DNA from 2 places in the Pseudoalteromonas sp. TP27 genome. Region 2 is predicted to be linked to the other one. Evidence: predicted binding sites of a transcription regulator. Region 2 holds the regulator's gene; the other holds the start of a gene.
What was found. The regulator FliA, encoded in region 2, starts transcription of late flagellar genes. The targets are predictions, from matches to a motif close to CTAAAGNTNNNNNNNNNNNNGCCGATA.

Region 1 (10,220 bases), on a different contig from region 2:
ACCTCGATTTACACCAATCGCCAGAGCTTTCTTATCACGAACAAGAAACGGGTAATAAAATAGCGGATAAATTAACTCAGCTGGGTTTTAAAGTAACAAGTAATGTAGGTGGCTTTGGTGTTGTCGGCATTTACAAAAACGGAAACGGTCCAACCGTGATGATCCGTACAGACACCGATGGTTTACCTATTATAGAGCAGACAGGAAAGTCCTATGCCTCAAAAGTTAAAGTCATAGACGAACATGGTGCGAAAGTAGGTGTAATGCACGGTTGTGGCCACGATATTCACATGAGCTCTTTTATTGGTACTGCTGAGCAATTAATAGCACACAAAGATCAATGGAAAGGCACTTTGATGATGGTTGCACAGCCTGCCGAAGAAGTGGGCGGCGGTGCTAAAGCAATGCTAAGCGAAGGACTATTTAGTAAATATGCAAAACCTGATCATATAATTGCTTTGCATGTAAGTGCTAGCGTCCCCGCTGGTAAGATATCAATGAAAAACGAATACACTATGGCAAGTGTCGATTCTGTCGATATTACAATAAAAGGTAAAGGTGGTCATGGTGCTTATCCGCATACAACTATAGATCCTGTAGTTATAGCTGCACGCACTGTACTTGCTCTGCAAACAATTACTTCCCGAGAGCTTTCACCACTAGAGCCTTCAGTTATTACTGTTGGTTCTATTCATGGTGGCTCAAAACATAATGTTATTTCGGATGAAGTAAAGTTACAACTCACTCTCAGAAGCTATAATCCCGATGTAAGAAGCGCTCAGATAGCAGCAATAAAACGAATCACAGCAGGTATTGCTCAAAGTGCTGGATTAGATGAACCAAACTACCCTGTAGTATATGTACATGAAGATGAATCCATTCCATCTACTTATAATAACCCAGCACAAACAGATATTGTTAGACAGTCTATCGCAAGCGCTATTGGCGATAATAATGTACTTGAAACACAAGCTGTAATGGCGGGTGAAGACTTTGGCCTATACGGACGCACCAATGAAAACATCCCTATTACCTTATTTTGGCTAGGTGGTGTAAACCAAACACAATACGCGGATTCAATAAAAACAGGTGAAATGCTCCCTTCCCTACACTCTAGTAAATTTGCACCTGACTACAAAGTTGCAATTCCTACCGGAATAAAAGCAATGAGTAACGCTGCTGCTGCTTTATTTAATAAGTAATACCAATCAACATTAAGTAATATCGTTTAATAAAATGGCTCTGTAGCTAACTAGCAACAGAGCTTTTTTTATAACTCGATTTTTTAGACGTTGCTTTTCCACTTCGTTTAGCAAAACGTTTTTTAGCTGAGGTTTTTGGTAACCTTGCAAATGCATTGCTATCGCAGTTTGCTGCTAATTGTACAAACCCATTTAAGTCGGCAAGTAATGGTTGCAAAAATTGCTGATAACTCATTACTTGCTGCGCGATATCACCTAAGCTCGATTCCCATTTTGCGGTTAAGTCAGGACTCGCTAAACCTTGTGGTAATACGCTAATAAGGGCAAGCCCCGTTTCGGTTGCTCTAATTGACTTACCTTCACGTTTTAAAAATCGTCGTTTAAATAGCAACTCGATTATTCCCGCACGTGTTGCCTCAGTTCCTAAACCATCTGTGTCTTTTAATACTTTTTTAATTTGTGGATCTTTAACATAGCGGCTAATGCCAGTCATCGCAGCCAATAATGTAGCATCGGTAAAATAAGCAGGGGGTGATGTATGCTTTTCGACTACTTCGCCTCTATCACAAAAAAGAGACATACCCTTTGTTAAAGGAGGTAACGTAGCTTCATCTTTTAATTCAGACTTACCCATTAACACCTTAAAGCCCAAACTTACATCTTGCTTTGCATTTGCTTTAAATAATCCGCCAGCAATTGTTATCTCTGCTTTAGTTTCGTTATATATATAGTCGGGATAAAACTGAATTAGGTAATGCCGACTTATTAATTGATATACCTTCGCTTCGTCACCGCTCAAACTCGCTGACTTTAACTGTTTTGCCGTCGGCACAATTGCATGGTGTGCAGCCACTTTTGAATCGTTAAAACATTTACTATGCTTTTTTACATCAGCCCCATTTACTAATTCTGTGCTTTGCCCACCATTAGCACTTATAGCTTTAAAAATAGCAGATGCATCTTGGTGATGATCTTTGGGTAAATAGCGGTTATCCGAGCGTGGGTAGGTAATTAATTTATGTCGTTCGTAAAGTATTTGGCAAATATCCAACACTTTTTGAGCTGGCATACCAAATGCTTTAGCGGCATCTATTTGTAGGGCTGATAAGTTATACGGTAACGGTGCACTTTGTTTTTTTTGTTTTTGCTCAAGCGCTGTAAGCTCAGCATTTTGTTTGCTAATACGCGAAGCAACATTTTCTGCGAGTGCTTTGTTAAGTATTCGGCCTTCTTCATCTTGATGTGGCTCACATGCTTTACTGGGAATCCACTTAGCTATGAATGGCTGGTTATCTGGAGTAAGCAAATGCGCCAGTACATCATAAAAAGGCTTAGATACAAAGTGTGCTATTTCGTTATCTCTATTAACAACAAGACCTAAAATAGGGGTCTGTACTCGCCCTACCGAAAGTACATTGCCGAATCCTGCTTTTTGCCCTGCTAATGTATATGCTCGCGTTAAATTCATACCAAATAGCCAATCAGCACGAGAGCGTGCTAAAGCAGATACACTTAACGGAATAAAATCTCGATTAGAGCGCATATTACCCAATGATTTTTTTACTGCGGACAAATTTAAATCACTAATGAGTAAACGTTGCGTACTCTGCTTTTTAGCCTGACTTATTTTAGCCTCTTCAATTACTTGATCAACTAGTAGCTGACCTTCACGGTCTGGATCGCCAGCGTGAATAAGTTGCGAGGCTTGTTTAATTAATTTTTTTAAAACAGTGAGCTGTTTGCGCGTTTTGGTTTTTGCTTTTAACTTCCACTGTTCAGGTATGATAGGTAAGTGTTCAAACTGCCACTTTTTAAAGCGCTCATCGTAATCATCGGGTTCTGCTTGTTCTAGCAAATGTCCAATACACCACGATACACAATCGCCATTAGCGACTTCTATATAACCATCATATTTTTTATGTGGTTTTGGTAACGCATCAGCAATAGCGCGTCCAAGTGAAGGTTTTTCTGCAATGTAGAGTTTCATAGCCTGCTCACCACTGTTTATATAAACAGTAGTTTAGCACAGCTACTTTAAAGGAGGGAAATTTTTGTAACTATTGGCTAGCTGGGCTTTTTTTGTCTTTTGTTAAAATATAAATAAGCGGAAGATAACAAACAACAACGGTGCCTATATTAATAAATGGCAATAAGGTTTTATAAATGTATGTACTATAAGAAAGATCCCATAAATGGCGGTCGACTAATCTAAATAGTTGCAAAATAGGAGCACCAACTACAACCAGTTGACCTAAAACACACTGCCACAAATAGATTTTATCTTTTATTCCTAAATAGGCAATCAAAGCCATCCAAGCAAGATCATTACACGCCCAAATAACGTAACGATACAAATATATGCCATCATCAAAATCTTTTAAGGCGCTATAAGTAAGAGTACCGTATAAAAAAAATGCAGCCGTAATTAACACAAAACGCAGAGCTAAATGATCTTTGCGTAAATAAAATATAAAAATAGCTGGGCTTAGAATTAAGAACCAGCTATTTCCAAGTATTCTCATACCACTATCAAACCATATGGGCATGGGACTATTTAATCATCTTTTTTGTTGTCATCATCATCTTGCCCATTACCGTTACCTGGCATATAACTAAATTTATCTATCTTTTTCATAATTCACTTCGTTACATTTGTTAAAGAACCATTACTTTATGATAAATAAACGTACTTGCCAAGTAAAGTTATCTTACATCAATAGGTTCAGACTCTTTTGCTTTACCTTGTAAAATAGAAATCTCTACACGCCTGTTACGACGACGATCTTCATCTGTATCATTCGGTACCAGTGGTCTTGTTTCAGCTCGCCCAACCACCATCATTCGGGTTTTATCAAATCCTTGGACTTTTTGCAGTTCACTTGCAACGGCTACTGCCCGTTTTGACGATAAATCCCAATTATTAATATATAACTCATTCGAAACCTGAAAATCATCAGTATGGCCAGATACTGTTATTTCACCAGGTACATCTTTTAACAGCACACCAATATCTTTAATTATAGGTTTAAATTTAGGCTGTAAAAATGCACTACCTGAAGGAAAAGAGCCATTTTCTCTAATGCGAATAATTATTTGCTGTCCCAAGGACTCGAGTTCAATTGCGCCATCTATTATTTGAGTTTCTAACTGTTGGGCTATTTTTTTGACTAACTCGTTAGTTTGCTCCTGATCGGCTGAAGAAGTTGCTTGTTCAGCTCCTTGATCTTGTGAAGTGCTACTGGACTCACCACCTCGTTTGTCACCACGCTGCTCTTGCCTACCACCAGCTGAGCTTTCATCACCAGCTTGAAACTCTAACATTTGCTGAGTCATTTCTACTGTTTGTTGCTGAATAGTTTCAATTGGGGTGGGCTCTGGTTTACCTGGAGTAAATTCCATGGCAATCACAGAAGTCCCTTTAGGGATATCTTTTACTTCAATTTTGTTTTGTACACCAAAAGCAAACTTCATAGAGCCTGCAATTTGTTTAAATTTGAGTACATCCATTTCAGAGAAAGCCAACAAGAGTACAAAAAAGCACATTAATAGTGACATTAAATCGGCAAACGTTCCCATCCATGCAGGTAGACCTGGTGGCGGACATTTGCACTCTTGTTCAGACATAGTTACTCCTCGGTATCTACTTTACGTTTTGATTCAGCTAAGTAGTTTTTCAATATACCCTCGATTACTTTTGGATTTTGGCCATCTTGAATACCTAGAATTGCATCTAAAATTAAGCGCTGATTCATAGCTTCCTCATCTTTACGTAGCTCTAATTTAACCTGAATAGGTATAGCTATAACATTAGCCAAGAATGCACCATATAGGGTTGTTAATAACGCTACAGCCATTGCTGGACCAATTGCCTTTGGATCATCCATGTTAGACAACATTGCAACCAAACCAATTAAAGTACCAATCATACCCATTGCTGGCCCTATGTCAGCTAAAGACTTAAATAAACCCGCCCCCATTTCATGGCGAGTAGTTGTTAGAGAAATATCTTTTTGAAGTGTTGCGCGAACTACATCAGCATCATGGCCATCAACGAGCATATCGACTCCTTTGCGCATAAAAGGATTTGGTATTTCAGCTTCTTCGAGTGCTAAAAACCCCCCTTTACGAGCTGAATCAGCAAGCTCAACTGCTTTTTCTATAAGCTCTTCTGGCGTTTCAATTTTAAACATAAACGCTTTAGTAACAACTTTACCTATACCCAAGAATTGCGACATAGTGAAGTTTGATAAAACAATAAAAAGTGAACCACCAAATACAATAACTACAGATGGGGTATTATAAAACATAGCGACTTCGCCGCTACTACTCATGAACATGGACATAACAATTAAGCCAACTGCGCCCAAAATCCCTATAATGGTTGCTAAATCCACATTTCCTCCAGAAGTTTCATGCTTAATGGCCTTATCATAAATTTTTTATTATTGACTGCTTATCGGCAACATATTGAATTGCTTGAGCCATTTTTATAAATAAACATAAAAAGAAGTCTTTAGCACTATCTTAGATCAAGTTATAGAGGCTACCTAATTATCAATTGATTTATTAAACCAACAGAGCGCTGTTAAGGCCTCATTAATGCACTTGAAATATAATTTAACGTTATAAAGGTAAAAAACCAATATCATCCTTTGACCTAGTTTAGCATTCCCCCTAAAATTGACCCCTAAATTTATTATGTAAGCTGAAATAAAGATGGCGACTAAAAAACCTGAAAACTTAAGTTTCGAACAAGCACTAGAAGAATTGTCTACAATCGTTAGTGACATGGAACAAGGTGACTTATCGCTTGAGCAATCGTTAAAGCAATTTGAGCGTGGAATTGCATTGGCAAGCGCTTCATCAGGAAAATTACAGCAAGCAGAACAAAAAGTATCAATTTTGATGGGGAATGGCGAAAAGTCAGTACTTACAAATTTTGATAATGATATGGAATAGCTGTGAGCATAAAAAATCATATTGAACGTGCTCAAAAAGATGTAGTAGCGACCTTACAGCAGCATTTTAAACAGCCTCTCGATACAGAAGAAACGGTAAAGAACGCTACCCAGTATGGATTATTTAATGGCGGTAAAAGATTACGTCCATTTTTAGTTTATGCCACAGGGAAAATGCTCGGCGCGAACCAGCAAGACTTAAATGTACTTGCTGCTGCAATTGAGTGCATTCATAGCTATTCGTTAGTTCATGATGACTTACCAGCAATGGACGATGACGACTTACGCCGTGGGCGCCCTACTTGTCATATAGAGTTTGGCGAGGCAAATGCAATTTTAGCCGGTGATGCTCTACAAACTCTCGCCTTTGAGCTTATTGCGAATCATAAATTTGAATGCTCATCGCAAACACAGGTAAAAATGATGGCTACACTTGCCCACGCATCAGGCCTTCAGGGTATGGTTGGCGGGCAAGGTCTTGATATAGCGGCAACTGATAAAGTAATTACCGTACAAGAGCTTGAGCGGATACATAAACTAAAAACTGGGGCTCTTATTAATTGTGCAATTACACTCGGTGCACTGTGCAGTGAAAAAGCAGACCAACAAACCTTAGAAAATTTAAGTGTTTTTGGGTATGCTATAGGGCTGGCATTTCAAGTACACGACGACATTTTGGACGTTGAAGGTGATACGGTTACTTTAGGAAAGCCACAAGGCTCCGATATTGCCGCGAATAAAGCGACATATCCGGCGTTATTAGGTATGCTAGGCGCTAAAGAAAAGGCGCAAAATTTAATACAACAAGCCCATGAAGCGTTGGCAAATATAGATGCTGATACAATACTTCTTGCGTCGCTAGCAAATTATCTTATTGAGCGTGACCACTAATTTTTGCTCATACGTATTGCAATTAGCACTGACATTATTACTCAACATTAATTATTCGTAAAAGCTTTGAATTAATTAGTGTTAGCGAAGGATATATATAAAACCATGACACTTGACAGTAGCAAGTATCCATTACTTAATTTGGTTGACGAGCCAGCCCAATTGCGTGACTTAGCGCAAGATAAACTCCCTGCATTTAGCAATGAGCTGCGCGATTATTTACTCAACTCAGTATCGCAAAGTAGCGGTCATCTAGCGTCTGGTTTAGGGACGGTTGAACTAACCGTTGCGCTGCATTATGTTTATAACACTCCAGACGATCGCCTAGTCTGGGATGTGGGTCATCAAGCTTATCCGCATAAAATTCTTACTGGTCGTCGCGACCAAATGCACACTATTCGCCAAAAAGACGGCCTACACCCTTTTCCTTTTCGCGATGAAAGTCAATACGATACGTTTAGCGTAGGCCATTCAAGCACGTCTATTTCGGCTGCTTTAGGCATGTCTATTGCCGCACAAAAAGAAGGTAAAGGTCGAAAGTCTGTTGCCATTATTGGCGACGGGGCTATAACCGCAGGCATGGCATTTGAAGCGATGAATCATTTAGGCGATGTAAAATCAGACATGCTTATTATTTTAAATGATAACGAAATGTCGATTTCTGAAAATGTGGGTGCATTAACAAATCACTTTGCTCGAATTTTATCAGGTAGCTTTTATACTAACATTCGTGAAGGTAGTAAAAAGTTGCTCTCAGGTGTGCCTCCGGTAAAACAACTTGCCAGTAAAATGGAAGAACATATTAAAGGCATGATGATTCCGGGTACCTTCTTTGAAGAATTAGGTCTAAATTATATTGGCCCAATTGATGGTCACGATGTAAACATGCTTGTTGATACGCTACGTAATATGCGTAATTTAAAAGGCCCACAGCTTTTACATATAAAAACGCAAAAAGGTAAGGGCTACAAACCGGCTGAAGCCGATCCTATTGGCTACCATGGTGTACCAAAATTCGACCCAAGCACAACTAGTCTGCCTAAATCTAAACCTAGTGCTGCTACTTTTTCAAAAGTATTCGGCGATTGGTTATGCGATATGGCAAAGCAAGACAGCAAGTTAATGGCTATCACGCCTGCAATGCGCGAAGGTTCAGGCATGGTCCGTTTTTCTAAAGAACATCCAGATCAATACTTTGATGTGGCTATTGCAGAGCAGCATGCCGTTACTTTAGCTGCGGGTTTTGCATGTGAAGGTTTAAAACCTGTTGTTGCTATTTACTCGAGCTTTTTACAACGTGCGTATGACCAATTAATACACGATGTTGCACTGCAAAACTTACCTGTATTATTTGCCATTGACCGCGCTGGTATTGTGGGAGCCGATGGTGAAACTCACCAAGGTGCGTACGATTTAAGCTTTATGCGCTGCATTCCAAATATGGTAATTATGGCACCAAGCGATACCAATGAGTGTCGTCAAATGCTGTACACCGGTTATAAAGCAAACTGCCCTGTTGCAGTTCGTTATCCTCGAGGTAGTGCAGGTACTGCAGACATTGAAAGCACTATGCAACTGCTTGAAATAGGTAAGGCAGATACAATTAAGAAAGGCAGTAAAATTGCCATTTTATCATTTGGTACATTACTTGAAAATGCACAGTTTGCTGCAGATGAATTAGATGCAACGCTTGTTAATATGCGTTTTATTAAACCACTTGATACTGCACTTTTAAATGAGCTTGCAACTAGCCACGATGTAATTGTTACGCTTGAAGATAATGCTATTGCTGGCGGTGCCGGCTCTGCAGTTAACGAATACTTAGCAACGCTAAAAGCTGATATTAATATTCTTAACTTAGGTATTCCTGATGAGTTTATTAAACACGGCACCCAAGATGAAATGCACAATGAAATGGGATTAGGCGAGCAAGGAATATTAACCGCTATTAAAGCGTTTATTAATTAACTTCCTATACATCTAATACCAATTCCATTAAGTATGTGTTCTAAATTTTACGCCGAAAAAATAATTCAGTTCTAGGCGTAAATTGATGTAAATGGTTGTTCCCTTTGCGAAATTTACAACAAAGAAATGGGTTGTTTTAGCAAGTAAAATAGATCAGCTATTTATTGGAATTGGTATAAAGTAGAGCACATTAAAAAAGGAGCCTAGGCTCCTTTTTTAATGTCAAATATTGCTGATCAGCGCATCCACACTTTTATATCAGCTAGGCCATTGCTTTGTAAAATACCTAATTGTTGATCAACGTTAGAATTTTGTTCAAACTCAAATGCATCAAGCTGATCATCAAACGTAATATTTGCAACACCATCACCACCGCGCTTTTTAACTTGGTGCAATGAAATATCAGCTAAATTAATAGATGTTTCCCAGCTAATTACCTGCCCACCCAAAAGTGGTAATGGATAAAATGACCAACCAATTGATGCCGTGATATTAGTTGTTTTTCCATTTGGTAATTGAAATGAATTAGCCGCTATTACTTTACAAAGATCCGAAGCATAGCTGTCTATTTTATTGCATTTAAAGTCACGTAATAATAGTAAAAACTCATCACCACTCCAGCGTGCCACATAGTCAGAACCCTGTGTACGCGAGTTTAACAATGCAGCCATTTGCTGTAAGCAGCTATCACCTGCAATTGGGCCATAGGCATCGTTAATACGGCTAAAGTTATCAAAATTAATAATAACTAAAACAAGCGACTTACCCTGAGCCTGTAGCGACTGTGAATTACGTTGAAAGTGTTCAATATCTTTAGGGAGTTGATCAAACAAAAAGCGACGGCTACGCAGCCCCGTTAGCTCATCTGAGTGACTCACTAATTTAAGCTGTGAATTCACTTGGCCTAATTTATCATTAGCTTGACGAAGCTCTAAGGTACGCTCAGTGATCAAGCCCTCTAATGCTTCTTGTTTTCTGCGCTCTTGTGCTCTAAATACCCAAAAAATCAGATAGAAAAGTAAAATAAAACCACTGGTAATTAAAAGCCTAAAGTAAATAGTTTCGTCAAAGCGCTCAGGCACTACAAAGCCGTATTCTACATCTTGCGCTTTAGTCCAATCTTCACCTTGGCGCTTCGCTTCTAATTGAAACAAAAACGAGCCTGGAGGCAAGTTAGTATAAATAGCTTCACGTCGCGTAT
Region 2 (10,220 bases):
CTTTACGATTCTCTGCTCGCCCTTGCTCTGATTCGTTACTTGCAAAAGGTGAGTATTGGCCATAACCTTCTATCGCCATTCTGGCAGAATTAATACCTAATGCTTCAAGTTCTACTAAAATAGACGTAGCTCTAGCTACAGAGAGTTCCCAATTTGAGCGAAATATTTCATTACGAATACTTTCATCATCAGTATAGCCACGAACTCTTACATAGTTATCTACTGGATCAATAATATCTTTAACAATTTTGACGACTTGTTTTGCCCTAGAGTGTGCCACTGAGCTACCACTTGAAAATAGCATGCCTGAGCTTAGTTCTATAATCAGCCAATCTTGGTTTAGCTCTAAACTAGCTTCTCCATCGCGAATTTCATCAATAAGCGCTGACTGTAATTTAGTTAGTAAGCTGTCGAGAGGCTTTCCTAGATATTTTTGCTGTATGTTACTTGTATCACTTTGACCGTCGAGTAGTTCTGGGCCTTGTTCTTCTTTTAAAATACTTTCGCCGTAAAGAACTTCTTGTTCAGGTGTCACTCTATCGGTCAATATCCCATTACCATTGACGCCTTCACCTTGACCAGAGTGCTGGCGGGCTGATTTATCAAAAACATGTTCGAGGGAGTCTGAGAGTATTTGAAATTGCTCTTCTTTGTTAATCGCTATTGCATACAGCACTACAAAAAAGGCAAACATAATGGTCATGTAATCGGCATACGATACAAGCCAACGCTCTGTATGTTGGCTTTTAGGATCAGAATGACGAAGTCGTCGGCGTAACATCTTATTCGTTCACTAAATTAGGACGCTCTACGCGGTAGGCTTCAAGCTTTAATTCTATATTTACTGGGCTTTCGCCAACGCTTATTGCGATAATCCCTTCAGCAAACATTTCATGGTAAAGCATTTTTTGCTCTACACGCTGCTTTAACTTATTTGCCATAGGTAAAAACAATAAATTAGCTAAGCCAACACCATAAATGGTCGCAATAAATGCCGCTGCAACGCCTGCACCAAGCATTTGCGGGTCGGTAATAAACGACATTGCCTGTATTAAACCAAGCACGGCACCTAAAATTCCAATGGTAGGACTGTAGCCTCCCATTGCTTCATAAACACGCGCAGCTTCAAGTAAACGATCACGTTCTAGCAGTAAATCAATCTCAAGTGTGTCACGCAGTTTTTGCTCTGAGCAGCCATCTACAAGTAAGCTTAAACCTTTTGCAGCATACGCATCTGGGTGAGCCAGCGCTTCATTTTCAAGCGCTAAATAACCTTCTTGACGCGCTTTATGAGACCATCGTTTAACTTGCTCTATTGCGTCTTCAATATCGTATTGTGGCGCAACAAAAGCCCACGAACTCATATTTAGCATTTTTTTAAAGGTACTTGCTGATGTTTGCAACATCACAGCACCAAGCGTGCCGCCTAATACAATAATAAGCGCAGGACCATTAAATAAAGCAGAAACAACGCCACCTTCTAAAGAGTAACCTAGTCCTATTGCACCCAATGCCACAAATAGCCCGAATATTGAGAGCTTATCCACAACCCACCTCTCTCTTTATCCGTGCCGCAACATCACTCAATGCTAAACTTTCACTCGAAAGCCCCGCATTAGCAATGGCTTGAGGCATTCCATAAACAACACAGCTTTTCTCATCTTGTGCCCAAATAGTTGCACCCATTTGTTTTAACATTCTTGCACCATCGCGTCCATCAGCGCCCATACCTGTTAAAACAATAGCAAGCACATCGCCTTGATACGTTTTTGCTGCACTGGCAAAAGTTACATCTACACTCGGCTTATAGCTTATTCTCTCGCTATGATCTTCAAATACGCGCAGAGTTCTATTTGCTCCACGCCCTTCTACCATCATCTGCTGTCCACCTGGCGCTAAATAAGCAGTTCCAGGTTGTAAGCGGTCACCTTGTTGTGCTTCTTTAACTTTTATTTGGCACAAACCATTTAAGCGCGCTGCGAATGCAGGTGTAAATGCAGCTGGCATATGCTGAATAAGTAAAATCGGGTGAGGAAAATTAGCTGGTAATTGAGTCAGTATAGTTTGCAGCGCAACAGGCCCACCTGTAGAAGTACCAATAGCAACAAGCTGATATTGTTTACCACTTGCTCGCATTGAGCTGATATTTGAACCTGATGATGTTGTAGGGGCTGCTCTTTGAAAGCTTCTATCAGGCTGTTTTATGGAAGGCGTTAATGTGCTTGTTCTTTGCGAAAGTGAACTTGTTGTTAGTTTAGTTGGAATTACTGACTTAGGCGGTGTTGGAACTCTAAATGTTCGTGGTAAACGTCTTCGCCCTATATCTTTTACTTTATTTTGCAAAAGCTTTATAGCGTCTTCATTATTTCGAGCGATGTCTTCAAATTTTTTCGGTAAAAAATCCATTGCTCCAGCATCTAGTGCATCAAACGTTGCTGTTGCGCCATCACGTGTTAGTGATGAAAACATTAAGATAGGCGTTGGATTACTCGCCATTATCTCTTTAACTGCGCTAATACCATCAAGCACAGGCATTTCGACATCCATAGTAATCACATCTGGACGTAGCTGAGCTGCTTTTTCAACAGCTTCTCTGCCATTCACAGCAAAACCTATAACGTGTATGTCGCTATCTTGCTCAAGAATTTCGCTTACCCTACGGCGAAAAAAGCTAGAATCATCAACAACTAAAACTTTTACGGCCATTTAGTTCTCTTATTAAATTTATTCGTAGGTATATATTTTATATATACCTACTTTATTGTTAGCCAGCGTAATGTTTTAACATATTTGGAACATCTAAAATTAGTGCAATTCCACCGTCCGAAGTAATTGTAGCGCCTGCCATACCTGGCGTACCTTGTAATAACGCATCGAGAGGTTTAATAACTACTTCTTCTTGACCAATTAATGAGTCAACAACAAAACCAACTTGCTGTGTACCAATTTGAACAATAACTACGTGGCCTTTTGACTTTCGCTGCGAACGATCTGAGCCTTTTACTAACCAGTGCTCAAGGTAAAATAACGGTATTGCCTTTTTGCGCACAATAATTGTTAATTGCCCATCAACCACATTTGTCTTAGTTAAATCTAAGTTGAATATTTCACTAACCCCTGCAAGTGGTAACGCAAATGTTTGTGCGCCAACAATCACCATTAAGGTAGGTAATATAGCCAAGGTAAGTGGTACTTTTATTTCTAAAATAGTACCTACGCCTAACTCAGATTGAATACTTACTGAACCGTTCAGTTGGGTGATTTTAGTTTTCACCACGTCCATTCCTACACCACGACCTGAAATATCAGATATCTCTTCTTTTGTAGAAAAGCCGGGTGCAAAAATCAAGTTATACGCTTCGCTGTCAGAAAGTCGACTTGCTTGGTCGTGATCGAGCACGCCTTTACTAATTGCTATTTTTTTCAGCTTTTCAGCATCCATACCAGCGCCATCATCTTTAATGGTTAGCAAAATATGATCGCCTTCTTGGGACGCTGATAGAGTAACATTACCTGTTCTAGGCTTACCTGCGGCCTCACGAACAGCGGGCATTTCAATACCATGGTCAACAGAATTTCGAACTAAATGCACAAGTGGATCAGCAAGTGCTTCCACCAAATTTTTATCTAAATCAGTTTCTTCACCTACAAGCTTTAAGTCAATATCTTTGTTTAAGCTGCGCGCTAAATCACGTACCACGCGAGGGAAACGACCAAATACCTTCTTAATTGGTTGCATTCGCGTTTGCATAACTGCGCCTTGAATATCCGCAGTCACTACATCTAAGTTAGAGATTGCTTTACCCATCGCTTCACTGTCTGAGTTAGTCGCTAAACTAACCAAGCGGTTTCGCACAAGGACTAACTCACCAACCATATTCATAATTTGGTCAAGTCGTTTTGTATCTACACGAACGGTAGTTTCTGCTGCTGGCGGCGCTGATTTTTTTGCCGCTGCGGGTGCTGCTTTCACAACAGGCTTTTCTACCGGTTTAGAAACAGGTGCTTTCGCAGACTCTGGTTTTTTTACAGGCTCACTAGCTTTAGCAACTGGTGTTGCAGGAATATTGGGCTGATTCACAGCTGGCGTGCTTTCTATTGATTTAGGTGCAGTGCCTTTACCATGAAGTTCATCAAGGAGTGCTTCAAACTCGTCATCACTAATTTCATCATCTGATGAATTAACCGGGCTTGAGTCTGGTTTTGCTGGTTCTATAGGTGCTTTACTAGCAACATCACCAAAACTGCCGACTCCATGTAACTCATCTAATAAGCTGTCAAATTCATCATCCGTAATGTCACCATTAAAGTCATTACTGCTTGCTACTGGCTTCTCAATTACAGGACCTTGTCCTTTACCGTGTAGTTCATCCAGTAAGTTTTCAAATTCGTCTTCAGTTATTTCATCAATTTCAGCATCGCTAACCGAAGGCGTTCCGCTAAATAGTTCATCAAATGCAAACGGATCTTCGTCATCAACTATGGGCGTATCAACTACTTCGTTTTGAGGTTGTTCAACTTCATTGTTCGAAGATACACCGTTAAGCTCATCTTCTGTTGGAGGTAGACCTAAAATGTGAAGGGTATGAAGTAATTCAGGATCTGCAGGTTCTGGCTTATCCCTATTTTGGATAGTCGCGAACATTTCATTAATGGTGTCGAGCGCTTGTAAAATAACATCCATTAACTCTGAATTGACCGTCCGCACGCCTTGACGTAATAAATCAAATACGTTTTCAGCACCATGACAAGCATCAACAAGTTCTGTCATAGCTAAAAAGCCTGCCCCACCTTTTACAGTGTGAAAGCCTCTAAATATAGCGTTTAGTAACTCTGTATCTTCTGGATTATTTTCCAGTTCAACCAACTGTTCAGATAAAAGCTCTAGGATTTCTCCTGCCTCTACGAGAAAGTCTTGTAAAATATCTTCATCGACTTCAAACATGCAGTAACTCTCCTCTTAGAAGCCCAAACTTGATAAAAGATCATCGACTTCATCTTGATCAGATACAACATCATTACGCGACTCTTTATCAATAATAGGGCCTTCTGGACCTGCTAAAGTTTGTGTAACAACTGGTTCTTCTATTTTTTGTTGCTCTGTTATCTCTACTGGGCTGTCATCTTGAGCAGCAAATGCTGTTAAAAGATGAAGTAAGCTTTCTTCTACTTCTCTAACAAGATCAATAACCCGACGGATAACTTGCCCCGTTAAATCTTGATAGTCTTGAGCCATTAATACATTAGTCATTAAGCTCTGAAGCTCATCCGTTTTATGATGAGAGTTATTCATAAATTTATCAATACTATGGCACAACGATTTAAACTCACCCAACTGAATTTCGCGGCTCATTAAACGATCCCATGTCGGTTTGATATGGGATATTTCATCTGCTAATTGTTGGGCTATAGGAAGGCTCGCTTCCACTGCATCCATTGTTTTATTAGCGGCATTTTCTGTCATTTCTATAACATAATTAAGTCGCTTTTTAGCATCTGGAATGGCATCTGTAGTTAAATTAGCCAAACGAGTATCAAGCTCAAATCCTTTTAGTGAGTCATGCAATTGACGAGTCAATTTCCCAACTTCAGCAAATAATTCGGAGTGCTCTTTGGAAGCGCTCTCTAAAATTAACTGATTGGCTTTATCTTGTTCATTATTCTCTAAAAAAACAACGAGTTGACGAGCTTGTTCTAACGTTATTTGAGGCGCAGCAGGTGCTGGCATAAGCCTCTCCCTTATCATTTAGCCTAAACGTTCAAATACTTTTTCTAATTTAGTTTTTAATGTTCCAGCCGTAAATGGCTTAACAATATAACCATTAACACCAGCTTGCGCTGCTGCTATTATTTGTTCTTTTTTAGCTTCTGCTGTTACCATCAATACGGGAATGTGTTTTAACTTATCATCCGCACGAATTGCTCTTAGAAGATCAATGCCTTGCATTCCTGGCATATTCCAATCAGTAACCACAAAATCGAATACCTGATTTTGTAGCATAGGCAAAGCTGTAGAACCATCATCAGCTTCTTGAACGTTAGTGAAACCTAAATCACGTAACAAATTTTTTATAATTCTTCTCATTGTTGAAAAATCATCAACTACAAGAATTTTCATGTTTTTATCCAAAACATCCTCCAGTGAGGTCTTAACCTGTGTTTACTTACTACTAATTTATCCAGTCATTGATTTTAGCCTTGAGCTTAATCATCGCCTGACCATGTATCTGACTTACACGCGATTCACTTACATCGAGTATATGTCCTATTTCTTTTAAATTCATTTCATCGTTGTAGTACAAAGAGAGCACCATTGCATCACGCTCCGGTAGTGACTTAATTGCACTTAGTAAAGATGCATTAAACCGATCTTTTTTTACATTATTAAAAGGTCTATCTAGTGCAAAATCCTGGTCAATGGGAGTAATAACATCCTCATCTATCCCAAGGTCTTCAATACCTAATACTTTACTAGAATTTACATCACTTAAAATATGATGGTATTCATTAAGCGAAATTTCAAGTTTTTCAGCAACTTCTGTATTCGTTGGTTCACGATTGAGACTACTTTCAAGCTCAGTAATTGCCTCTGCAACTTGCCGGCTTTTGCGATGTACTGAACGAGGAGCCCAATCACCACGGCGCATTTCATCAAGCATAGCTCCGCGAATACGAATACCAGCAAAAGTTTCAAAGCTTGCGCCTTTTGTTGCATCAAAGTTTTTTGAAGCTTCTATTAAACCTATCATTCCTGATTGAATTAAATCATCAAGTTGAACGCTAGGGGGTAATCGAGCAATTAGATGACACGCCACCTTTTTGACAAGTGATGCATGCTTCTCAACAATCACATTTAAATTTTGTGTTGATTGATATCCCATAGCTCTATTCACCAATGTTGTCATAATTAGCCGTTTACTAGCTTCTCAATGAAAAACTCTAAATGACCAGATGGTTGGTTTGGTATTGGCCATTTAACTGCTTTGGTTGCCAACGCTTTAAAAGCAAGAGCGGCTGGCGAATTTGGAAAAAGTTCTACAATCACTTTTTGACGACGCGTTGCTTTGCGCATATTTTCGTCATAAGGAACCGTTGCTACTAGTTCCATCGACACATCTAAAAAGCGATCGGTTACTTTAGATAGCTTTGCAAACAATTCAGTGCCTTCACGCATACTACGGACCATATTGGCAACAATTTTGAACTTATAAACACCATGTTCACGGCTTAATACTTTAATAAGTGCATAAGCATCTGTGATTGATGTTGGTTCATCGCACACTACAACCATTACATCTTGTGCTGCGCGCGAAAAGCTCAGCACCATGTCTGAAATACCAGCGGCTGTATCTACTATCAAAATATCAAATTCGGTATTCAATTCGCTAAATGCACGAATTAGCCCTGCATGCTCAGGTGGCGATAGTTCAACCATACTTTGCGAACCTGAGGTAGCAGGTACAATTTTAATACCTGCTGGGCCTTCAACTAAAATTTCGTCAAGCTCGCATTCACCAGACAAAACGTGTGATAAATTGCGCTCAACACGCAAACCAAGCATAACATCACAGTTTGCTAAACCTAAGTCGGCATCCAGTACTAACACTCTATTACCTTGCTGCCCTAATGCTATAGCAGTATTTAGAGAAACATTTGTTTTCCCTACTCCGCCTTTACCACCGGTAACAGCAATAACTTTTACGCCATTGTTATTGTTCTGACTCATTTTTCGCAGGCCGCTTGCTTGATCTAATACTGTGTTAATCATACATCCCTACTGAACTTGACGCCACTGATTGATGCCTTGAATCTTGTGCTTTTATTCTTTTTAAATACAATTGTTCAGCCTTTTTCACTAGTTTCTCAGCATTTGCAACACGAATATCTTCTGGTACTCGTTGACCATTAGTAAGATACCCTATTGGAAGACGATTTTGAATCGCAATACTAATAATTTCACCTAAACTTAATGACTCATCTAACTTAGTGAAAATACAGCCACTTAACTGTACTTTTTTAAAGTGGCGTACAGTTTCTTGTAGTACATTAATTTGTGCTGTGGCACTAAGTACTAGGTAGTTGCGAATATCTACACGTTGGTTACGCATTAACGTGTTTAACTGCTCGGTTAAGCGCAAATCTCGTTGACTCATACCTGCGGTATCAATTAATACTAGTCGTTTATTACGCAGATGATATAAAACTTCAGCTAGTTCATTAGCATCTTTAACTTGTTTTACACCACAACCAATAATACGGCCGTAAGTTGCAAGCTGCTCATAAGCACCAATCCTGTACGTATCCGTGGTTATTAGAGCCACTTTATCAGCACCATACTTTTGTGCACCTAACGCTGCAAGCTTAGCAACTGTCGTGGTTTTGCCCACACCTGTTGGACCCACTAACGCATATACACCACCTTGGCGAAGTATTTCGTTATTGGTTGTTTGCATTTGATCTTCAACCATTGTTAGCAATGCTTTCCAACCTTGTTGACGAGATACGTCATCAGGTACGAAACATGCCATTTGTTGCGCGACTTCTTTATCAATACCCATGCCGACCAAACGGTCAACCATACAAGCACGAGTTGGGTCGCGACGTGCCATGTCTTGCTGCATTAAACCCGATACTTGATGTTCTAATAATTGACGAATTGCGTTCATTTCTTCACGCATATTTGTCATTTCTTCGCTTTCATTATTTTTATTTTGTGGGCGAGCAGTTACCGGGCTATCTAAATCATCAAAGTCACGGTCTAAATCATCAAAGCCTAAGCTATCTGCTTGAGTTTGTGGACGTGCCTGAGCTTCATCATCACGTGCAAACATATTTTTAGTACGCGGCTGCGCAGCAGGTTCTTGATAGTTATCAGTAGTATCAATACCCGATTGTGAAAACATAGATGCTAGTTCAGGAGAACGTGGACGCGGTGATTGACGCTCTAATAATGCTTGTAAGCTGTCAGCCACTTTTGCTTGAGGCTCAGGTTTGGCACGCTGAGGCTCTGGCTTTATAAAATTATGCATACTTTGCTGTGACGCTTGAGCACGAGGCTCAGCAGTACGTTGTGGTTGCGCTGCTACTTTAGGGGCTGCTTTGTCATAATCAACTGCCGCTACAATTTCTACACCGTTAGCCAGCTTCTTATTTGACATAATAACCGCATCAACACCTAACTCATCTTTAACTTCTTTAAGTGCTGTGCGCATATCTTTAGCAAAAAAACGTTTAATCTTCATGGTTTAACCCCTGTTAAAATCTTATTGTTGGCCTACAGAGCTAACAATCTTGATCTGTCTTTCATCTGGTACCTCTTGATAAGACATCACTCTCAATCCTGGAATGGTGTACTTAACAAAACGAGATAATACAGTGCGTAACATTCCTGACGTTAGTAATATAGAAGGTTCACCGGCCATTTCTTGATTTTGATGCGCTTGTGTCAATGACACTTGAAGCCGCTCTGCAAGTCCTGGCTCAATACCGGCACCTTCATCACCTGCATTTTGTAATGACTGATGCAACATCTGTTCCAACTCAGGCGCCAAGGTTATGACAGGGATTTCTGATGACATACCCACTGCATCTTGAACAATTAATCTACGCAGGGAAATACGCACCGCAGCCGTTAATACATCAGGGTCTTGGCTACGCGGACCATATTCAACAAGGGTTTGAACAATTGAGCGCATGTCGCGAATAGCCACCCCTTCATTCAATAAATTTTGCAGTACTTTTACAATTACAGTTAATGGCAATACATCGGGTACTAGTCCTTCCACTAAACGAGGATGGCTTTTAGCAAGCATATCAAGCAAGTTTTGAACTTCTTCATGGCCAAGTAATAACGCTGCACTGTTGGTTAATAACTGGCTAATATGGGTTGCAACTACCGTGGCAGAATCGACAACGGTATAACCGAGTGATTGCGCTTCATCTTTTTGATCTGGCTTAATCCATACTGCATCAAGACCAAAAGCAGGGTCTTTAGTGTCAACGCCTTTAATTGGACCAAATACTTGCCCTGGGTTAATAGCTAGCTCGTCGCCATGTTTAAGCTCGCTCTCACCCGTTGAAACACCCATTAGTGTTATTCTGTATGCATTAGGGTCAAGCTCTAAATTATCGCGAATATGTACAGGTGGCACCAAAAAGCCAAGTTCTTGAGAAAGCTTTTTACGTACACCTTTAATACGATTAAGTAACTCACCACCCTG

Region 1: pomA (flagellar motor protein PomA) is a predicted target of FliA. The motif match lies at 5,657-5,683, and genes of this name have one in related genera.

The regions. Positions count from the first base shown of each region.
Region 1 covers NZ_JARDAK010000002.1:1,493-11,712, forward strand. The annotation lists gene PX700_RS02280 (M20 metallopeptidase family protein) at 1-1,202, shown strand, start outside; gene PX700_RS02285 (DNA topoisomerase III) at 1,249-3,189, opposite strand; gene PX700_RS02290 (hypothetical protein) at 3,260-3,748, opposite strand; gene PX700_RS02295 (flagellar motor protein MotB) at 3,906-4,826, opposite strand; gene pomA (flagellar motor protein PomA) at 4,829-5,596, opposite strand; gene PX700_RS02305 (exodeoxyribonuclease VII small subunit) at 5,919-6,161, shown strand; gene ispA ((2E,6E)-farnesyl diphosphate synthase) at 6,164-7,051, shown strand; gene dxs (1-deoxy-D-xylulose-5-phosphate synthase) at 7,157-9,019, shown strand; gene PX700_RS02320 (diguanylate cyclase domain-containing protein) at 9,256-10,220, opposite strand, start outside.
Region 2 covers NZ_JARDAK010000005.1:165,999-176,218, reverse strand. The annotation lists gene PX700_RS08540 (flagellar motor protein MotB) at 1-781, opposite strand, end outside; gene PX700_RS08535 (flagellar motor protein) at 783-1,547, opposite strand; gene PX700_RS08530 (protein-glutamate methylesterase/protein-glutamine glutaminase) at 1,540-2,706, opposite strand; gene PX700_RS08525 (chemotaxis protein CheA) at 2,765-4,945, opposite strand; gene PX700_RS08520 (protein phosphatase CheZ) at 4,961-5,728, opposite strand; gene cheY (chemotaxis response regulator CheY) at 5,747-6,130, opposite strand; gene PX700_RS08510 (RNA polymerase sigma factor FliA) at 6,171-6,881, opposite strand; gene PX700_RS08505 (MinD/ParA family ATP-binding protein) at 6,908-7,768, opposite strand; gene flhF (flagellar biosynthesis protein FlhF) at 7,761-9,242, opposite strand; gene flhA (flagellar biosynthesis protein FlhA) at 9,264-10,220, opposite strand, start outside.